One region of the Cytobacillus sp. FSL R5-0377 genome, then DNA from elsewhere that is predicted to be linked to it. Evidence: a T-box and tRNA genes for the amino acid it is inferred to sense, from the RefSeq annotation. Region 1 holds a T-box; the other holds one or more tRNA genes.
The links. The T-box of region 1 lies ahead of glyQ (glycine--tRNA ligase subunit alpha). A T-box ahead of a tRNA ligase gene usually reads a tRNA of that ligase, here a tRNA-Gly.
Positions count from the first base shown of each region.

Region 1 (4,429 bases):
TAATATCGGAAGATAATGAAATCAATTCTTCGAGTTTCAAATCCCAGTTTTTAGCCAGTAATGTCTGGATGATACCCGATGCCTGTCTTCTTAAGGCATATGGATCCTGGGAACCGCTTGGGATTATTCCAATTGCAAAGGATGACACAATTGTGTCCAGCTTCTCAGCAATGGAAAGTACTGCACCGGCATCACTTGCTGGCGTCTGGTCCTCTGCATTGCGCGGCATGTAATGTTCATTAATTGCACGCGCCACAGCTTCTTTTTCACCTTTTTGCAGGGCGTATTTTTCTCCCATAAAACCTTGGAGCTCAGGAAATTCATAAACCATATGTGAAACAAGATCAAACTTGCTGATTTCAGCGGCACGGTCTGTCACTGCTTTCGCTTCATCACTGAAGCCAAGATTCCCGCTCAGTTTCGCTGCCAGCAGGCGGACACGGTCTACCTTTTCAGCAAGTGTTCCAATTTCTTCATGATACACAATGCTTTTAAGTTTTTCGAGCGATGATGCGATTTCCGTTTTTTGGTCTTCCCTGTAAAAGAAAGCCGCATCAGAAAGTCTTGCCCGCAATACTTTTTCATTTCCCTTAGCCACTTTTTCCAAATGTTCATGAGATCCATTTCGAACTGTAACAAAGTAAGGAAGAAGCCTGCCCTCTTTGGACTTTACCGGGAAATAGCGCTGATGTTCTTTCATCGAGGTAATCAAAACCTCTTCCGGAAGCTCCAGATATTCCTCTTCAAATTTTCCATATAATGCTGTTGGATACTCAACAAGATTATTTACTTCTTCCAATAACTCTTCATCAACAGGAATCACCCAATCATTCTCTTCTTCAATTTTTTCCAACTGCGAGAGAATAGCATTTTTTCTTTCCTGAGGATTAGTAATGACATATTGTGCCAGCAAGGACTTTTCATAGTCAAAGGGATTGTTAATTTCAATCTCTTCCCCAAGAAAACGATGTCCTCTTGTAAGGTTAGATGTCTGAACATTAGTGATTGAAAATGGTATGACTTCACTTCCGAATAATGCCAGAAGCCATTTGATCGGCCTAATAAAGCGCAGCTCCTGGTTAGACCAGCGCATATTTTTCGGAAATGATAGCGATGTAACAATCTGCTGAAGTTCAGGCAGCAGTGCAGCTGTTTCCTGCCCTTTTATGAATTTGCTTACATGCGCGTATTCAACACCCTTAATTTCTTTAAAGTATATATCTTCAACAGATGCTCCCTGACCCCGGCTAAATCCAATAGCAGCTTTTGACCATTCACCGTCATCGGTTAACGCGATTTTTTTTGCAGGTCCTTTTGCTTCTTCGTTAATGTCCTCCTGGGCAGTTTCCACTCCCGTAACAAGAACAGCCAAACGGCGTGGAGAGGAGAAAGCGCTGATTTCGTCAAAAGATATTTTCTTTTCCAAAAGCCATGATTTCACTTTATCTGAAAGCTGATTCATTGAATTAGTGACAAATCTGGCAGGCATTTCTTCAAGTCCAATTTCCAGCAGAAGATCTTTCTTATTCATGAGACCCTTCCTCCTTATCCTTTAAAATTGGGAAGCCAAGTTTTTCCCGCTCTTCGTAAAAGGTTTTGGCTATTTTTCTGGCCAGGTTCCGGCATCTTGCAATATAGCCTGTTCTTTCTGTCACAGAGATCGCTCCCCTTGCATCAAGCAGGTTAAAAGTATGAGAGCATTTTAAAACATAGTCATAAGCTGGATGCACAAGCCCTTCATCCATTTGCCTATGTGCTTCCTTCTCGTAGATGTTGAACAAATTGAAAAGCATTTCCTGATCCGATGTTTCAAATGTGTACTTCGAATGCTCAAACTCCGGCTGCAGGAAGATGTCCCTAACCGTAAATCCTTCTGTCCATTCAAGGTCAAAGACATTTTCCTTATCCTGAATGTAAGAGGCGAGCCTTTCGATACCATATGTAATTTCAACAGACACAGGCTTGCATTCCAATCCGCCTACCTGCTGGAAGTATGTGAACTGTGTTATTTCCATTCCATCAAGCCACACTTCCCACCCTAAGCCCGCGCAGCCCAGAGAAGGATTTTCCCAGTTATCTTCTACAAACCGGATGTCATGTTCAAGCGGATCAATGCCTAATGCTTTGAGTGAATCAAGATACAGCTCCTGAATATTATCCGGCGACGGCTTCATAATCACTTGAAATTGATGATGCTGATAAAGCCGGTTTGGATTTTCACCATATCGGCCATCAGCAGGACGGCGTGAAGGCTCTACATAAGCTACATTCCACGGTTCTGGTCCGATCGCTCTTAAAAATGTATAGGGGCTCATTGTACCTGCGCCTTTTTCAGTATCATAAGCCTGCATTAGGATACACCCCTGTTCAGACCAATGTTTTTGAAGCGTTAATATCATGTTTTGAATATTCATAGGACACCTCTTTCTTAATTTGTTATAAATTTAGCAGCTATCTATCACAGGGCTTCCGTGTTTCAGTGAACATAAAAAACTCCCGTCTCTATGCCACATGGCATAGGGACGAGAGTTTACCCGCGGTTCCACCCTATTTGCTGCGATTTTACCGCAGCCTCTTTGTTGTCGATAGACAATATTGCTCCAGAGCGCCCTTCCTTAACCATCCATACCCGGCTTCCACTGTCCCGGGTTCGCTTTAATGAAAAAAGTTAAGTACTCTTCTCCTTCACTGCAATAATATTTTATTAATTTGAATCATAGCGGAATCACCTTGGATTGTCAATCTTAAGCAAAAAGCCAAGGGAACGCTTTACATAAGATCATTAAACTTATCCATTTGATTAAGAAACTTTTTAGTCTTAAGGGATAAGCCGGAATACTCTTCATAATAAGCAGAGATAATCTTTTTCAATTCAGCCTTGGTTTCGGGCTTAACAGAAATATTGCCAAGCCTGGACAAGTCAAAAAAATAAAACAGGCGCAGCAGCTTAATGGTCGCCTGTGATACCTTATAATGATAAGGATCCCTGTCAAGACAGCGGTGGCAAATGAGTCCGTTTTCCCGGATTGAAAATACAAAATGCCCGTCAGTGCTTCCGCAGACAGTACATTGATCCAGAACAGGATATAAACCCAGACCATTCAGCATTTTCATTTCATAAATATTGGTGAGAATTTCCGGATCATATCCCTCATTTATTAAATTTAGCGTTTGATGCAGCAATTCAAACAAAAATGGGTTAGGCTTCTTATCCTCACTGCTTTTATCAGTCAAATCGACAATATAGCTTGCATAAGCAGTCAGAAAAATATCTTCTTTAATTGATCTCATGGATGAAATCATATCACCCTGCTTCAGGGTGCCCAGACCGCTTCCACGCTGAACTAAAAAGTTTCCGTATGTAAAAAGCTGGGTGACAGCAGCAAGTCTGCTGTTCGGCTTTTTCGCTCCTCGTGCCATCACACCAACTTTTCCCCATTCACGGGTATATAAAGTAACAATTTTATTTGTTTCACTGTAATTAGTTGTCCTGATGACGATGCCTTCACATTTATCAAGCAACCGTGACACCATCCCTGTCTTTCGACAAACCTATGAGATGGGAAAATCAGCTTCTGCTAGCTCTTCATCATTGCTGCCGGGTATATCCTGAGTTTCCTTTTCTAGCTCCTTGAAGAGAAGATATGTGTCAATATTTCCTGTCTGGGAAAACACTCTCCAGGTAAAATCCATCATCGAAAACCCCACCTTTCAGTTATTCAACTAGCAATTCTTTATCCCAATACATTTATCTATATCATAGCCTGTCTTTGTAAAATCATGAGACGAAAATATTGTCAATAACCTGTATGCATATAAACCAGAAATGGATAATACTTTAATTAGGGCTGGTTCAGTACTCATCTTCACGGAAGCCAAAATCGCGGAGCTGAGACATTTTATTGCGCCAGTCTTTCTGAACTTTAACCCAAAGCTCTAGAAAAACCTGTGATCCAAGAAGATTTTCAATATCCACCCTTGCTCTTTTTCCGATTTCCTTAAGCATTTTCCCTTGCTTTCCAATCACTATGCCTTTTTGGGAGTCACGTTCCACAATGATCGTAGCCATGACATGAACAACATCCTTGTCTTCGCGGCGCTCCATCTTATCAATAGTTACAGCCAGCGAGTGCGGTATTTCCTCCCTTGTTAAATGCAGGGCTTTTTCCCTGATCAGTTCGGAAACAATAAATCTCTCTGGGTGATCTGTTACTTGATCAGCAGGATAAAACTGCGGCCCCTCGGGAATATATTTTTTAATCTGTCCTAACAGCGTCTCTACATTATTGCCTTCTAACGCAGAAATGGGGATAATTTCGCTGAAATCGTACTTTTCCTTGTAAGACTCAATAATTTTAAGCAGTTCATCAGGATGTACCTGGTCAATCTTATTGATTACAAGGAAAATGGGTGTTCGGACTGACTGAAA
Region 1 covers NZ_JBBORA010000001.1:3,694,060-3,698,488, reverse strand. The annotation lists gene glyS (glycine--tRNA ligase subunit beta) at 1-1,531, opposite strand, end outside; gene glyQ (glycine--tRNA ligase subunit alpha) at 1,524-2,414, opposite strand; T-box leader at 2,516-2,698, opposite strand; gene recO (DNA repair protein RecO) at 2,770-3,522, opposite strand; gene NSQ49_RS18775 (YqzL family protein) at 3,553-3,696, opposite strand; gene era (GTPase Era) at 3,854-4,429, opposite strand, start outside.

Region 2 (4,429 bases), 2.3 Mb from region 1:
GACCATTTTGTTGAAAGTATACTAAAAGGCCAGGAGCCTGCCATCCCTGGATCTGAGGGGATGAAATCGCTCCAAGTGATTCTAGCTGCCCTTGAGTCAAGTGAAACAAAGCAGATTGTCAGAATTAATTGAGGTGTACCCCCATGATGAAACTTCGGATCGGAATTATCGGTGCTGGAGGAATTGCCCAATCCAGGCATATTCCAGTTTTATTAAAACTTTCGGATAGTGCTACCATAACAGCTATCTGTGATGTGAATGAGGATACAGCAAAGCTTGCTGCCAGGAAGTTTGGAATTAGCCGCGTTTTTACAGATTATAAGGAAGTATTCACTGAAACAGATGCCGTAGTCATTTGTACACCGAATAAATTTCATGCTGAAATTACCGTTGCTGCACTGGAGGCTGGGCTGCATGTTTTGTGTGAGAAGCCGATGGCGATGACAGCAGCCGAATGCAGGAAAATGATCGAGGCTAGAGACAGGTCCGGGAAGGTATTGGCCATTGCCTATCACTACCGGTTCATGAAAGAGGCACAGGCTGCCAAAAAGCTCATTACAGAAAATGAAATTGGCATTCCGTTTATAGCCAGAGCAAGAGCCATGAGAAGAAGAAAGGTGCCTGGCTGGGGTGTTTTTACCAATAAAGAACTCCAGGGCGGCGGAAGTTTGATAGATTACGGCTGCCATTTGCTTGACCTCTCGCTTTGGCTTCTTGGTAACCCGGCCGAAACGGAGGTATCCGGTACAGCATACAACACGTTAAGTAAAATGCCTGATCAGGTGAATCTATGGGGAAGCTTTGACCATCAATCCTTTGATGTAGATGATCATGTGACAGCTTACATAAAATTTGCGAATGGTGCTTCCCTGCTTTTTGAAACTTCCTGGTCTGCCAATATTGAAAAGGATGATGAAAGCCTCAGTCTTTCGGGGCAGCTTGGAGGAATTGATTTATTCCCCTTCCGTTTGAATCAATCTAAATATGGTATGCTCCTGAATACACGTTCAGAATGGCTCCCGGGAGAAGATGACTATGCATTAACACAGGCACGGAACTTTATTAAAAGCTGTTTGGGAAAGGAAGAGTTTATGGTTAAAGCAGAAGAAGCTCTGCAGACAACCAGAATTATTGATGCGATTTATAGCAGCAGCAAACAAGATAATAGTAGTAGCCAGGAGGGGATTTTGTGAAGCTCGGCGTATTTACAGTATTATTTGCTGACAAAAATTTTGAGGATATGCTCGATCATGTGAAAGCTGCAGGTCTTAAGGCTGTGGAAATCGGAACGGGTGCATATCCCGGCAACGCTCACTGCAGACTGCAGGAGCTATTGGGAAGCGATGAAGTCCGGGAGGATTACCTGAATAAGGTTTTATCGAGGGGGCTTGAAATCAGTGCATTCAGCTGCCATGGCAACCCGATTTCACCTGATAAAGCATTTGCTGAGGAATCTGATCGCGTACTATACGACACGATTAAGTTAGCCAGCTTAATGAATGTTCCAGTTGTGAACTGTTTTTCCGGGACTGCAGGTGACGGGGAAGAGGCCAGGCATCCGAATTGGCCGGTCGCTCCGTGGCCAAATGAGTATGGAGAAGTGCTTAAATGGCAATGGGAGGAGAAACTCATTCCTTATTGGAAAAAAGCCGGGCAGTTTGCCAAAGACCATAATGTGAAAATCGGGCTCGAGCTGCATGGTGGATTCCTTGTACACACTCCCTACACACTTTTAAAATTAAGGGAAGAAACATGTGACGCCATTGGGGCCAACCTGGACCCAAGCCATTTATGGTGGCAGGGCATTGACCCAGTTGCAGCCATAAAGATACTGGGAAAAGAAAATGCCATTCATCATTTTCATGCAAAAGACACCTATATTGACCAGGAAAATGTCAATATGTATGGGTTAACGGATATGCAGCCGTATGGCAACGTACAGACCAGGGCGTGGACCTTCAGGTCAGTAGGATGCGGACACAGCCTGCAGGAATGGTCTGATATGATGAGCGCACTGCGCACATTTGGTTATGACTACGTTGTCAGCATTGAGCACGAAGACCCGCTGATGTCCATTGAAGAAGGGTTTACAAGAGCCGTAAGGAACCTTAAGTCCATTTTAATCGAAGAACAGCCATCGGAAATGTGGTGGGTATAAACAGGGAGGGAAAACCCCTCTCTGTTTTTTCGACAATTTTTTTAAAAAAGGGGTTGACCATTTACGCTGAATTTAGTACTATTAAATAGTTGATTCGACACAATGTTTATTTTGCTGTAGAGAAAAATCGACATTCTATTTAATCATAATTACGTTAATGATTAAATATAAATAAACAAATGCGGGTGTAGTTTAGTGGTAAAACCTCAGCCACGAGCGATACTTCCATGAATCAGCTTCGAGTTGCCTCGACGCATAGGCTTCCTTGAAAAAGCTCTTAGAGGAAGAGGCATGAAAGTACGGGAAAAAATAAGCAGGCGGTAACTTCATAATAATGCGGGTGTAGTTTAGTGGTAAAACCTCAGCCTTCCAAGCTGATGATGAGGGTTCGATTCCCTTCACCCGCTCCATACATAGCCAACGCAGTGTTTCGTTCAACAAGAACGAGGTATTGCGTTTTTTCATTTTCATGGCTATATAAAAAATCGGGCGGCATCCGCAGATCCCACTCGATTTTTTATAGAAGTGTTTAACATCCAATGACCTTAAAGCTTCCTTCTCCCCCGTGCACTTGAGTGTACATGTTCATTAATGACTCAACCATTTTTTCGGCCATATTAGTTTCCAGAGAAGGGCGCAAATAAACAATTTGCACGGCATTTTTAGTCTGTTCCGTGACAGCTGTTCTTTCAGAGTCCACAAACGGACTGCCAAAGGGGCCTGCTATATCTTCACTGATTATTAAATTGGCAAGAGAATTGGGTCTTCCGTTTAAACCGTTATATTCTTCGCTTTCTTTGCCAAACCTGATAGTCAATGGACCTGAAAGCTTATCAGCATCATATACGCCGATTGGTATTTGATATTCCAGGGAAAAGAAGTTGTTAATATCTATGGAGCTGTTGACCGGCTGCAGGTAATTTTGTTTTTTTATTCTTCTGTACAGTGCTTCTGCAGAGTGGCGGTAACGATTTGGATCTTTGCCTGCTGTTTTGAAAATCTGTCTCCATTCATTGATTCCTTCCAGATCTGTAACACTCTTGTCCTCTAAGTCAAAATAAATGGATTCCTGAAATAACTGGAGTCGGCCCTTTACCATTTGAGGAGACTGTCCGACTTCTATATTTTTATATATAATAAATCCAATTTTAAATTGGGGAATTAACCTGCACAACTCGGGAGCAATTATAATTTCCAAGCTTTCCACCTCCAAAATTACTTTAAAATAGTTTATCATAATAAGCGGTGATTCAATAAATATTAGACTTTCAGGTACCTATCACCCGTGATGGGTGAATAAAAGGTATCTAACCAACGCTTTGACACCGTCTATTTTGACTTTCACCAAATAAAGGGCCCAAAACGAGCGCTCAGACGCACCATATATTCACTTTAGCGGAGTAAATGGTAACTAATCAGAAGTTTGACGCAGTTAATTTTCCAAAGCCGAAAAAAAGCAGTCTTACACGCATCTTATATCCCTTTTGTCCGAATAAAAGGTATCTGCCACCAACGTTAATACAGCACGTTTTCATATAAAATTTCATTTTCATACAGAAAGGAGGTTATCCAATGGACTTTACACAATTCAAGCAGGAAGTGATTGAGTACAGCAAGACAATTGGCATTGATAAAATCGGTTTTACAACAGCAGGCACTTTTGATGAAATGAAGAATAGACTGATTCGCCAGCAGGAGCTTCAATATCAGTCAGGGTTTGAAGAACCTGATATTGAGAAAAGGGTGAATCCCGGTCTGCTAATGGATAAGCCGAGATCCATTATCTCAATTGCGGTTGCTTATCCTTCCAAAATGAAGGTAAGGGTTGTCAGCAAAAGAGGTGAACGAAGGGGGATATTCTGCCGGGCTTCATGGGGAAAAGACTATCATCATATCCTTAGGGAACGTCTTCAGAAGCTTGAGGAGTTTATTCAGTCAAGAATTCCTGAGGCCATATGCAAATCCATGGTGGATACAGGAGAGCTGGTGGACCGGGCTGTAGCGCAGCGTGCCGGAATCGGCTGGAGCGGAAAAAACTGTTCCATCATCACACCGGAGTTCGGATCATATGTGTATCTCGGAGAAATGATAACAAATCTGCCTTTTGAGCCTGATATGCCATTGGAAGACAGATGCGGAAGCTGCAATAAATGTGTTGATGTCTGCCCGACTGGTGCTTTAATTCAGGGAGGTCAGCTTGATGCACAGAAATGCATCGCATTTTTAACACAGACAAAGGGCTTTCTTGCAGAGCCATATAGAGAAAAGCTG
Region 2 covers NZ_JBBORA010000001.1:1,366,777-1,371,205, reverse strand. The annotation lists gene NSQ49_RS06845 (Gfo/Idh/MocA family protein) at 1-132, shown strand, start outside; gene NSQ49_RS06840 (Gfo/Idh/MocA family protein) at 144-1,193, shown strand; gene NSQ49_RS06835 (sugar phosphate isomerase/epimerase family protein) at 1,190-2,158, shown strand; tRNA gene NSQ49_RS06830 (tRNA-Gly) at 2,495-2,568, shown strand; gene NSQ49_RS06825 (B3/B4 domain-containing protein) at 2,688-3,356, opposite strand; gene queG (tRNA epoxyqueuosine(34) reductase QueG) at 3,731-4,429, shown strand, end outside.
Region 2: it has a tRNA-Gly gene. The T-box ahead of glyQ (glycine--tRNA ligase subunit alpha) is inferred to sense a tRNA for this amino acid. The anticodon was not compared.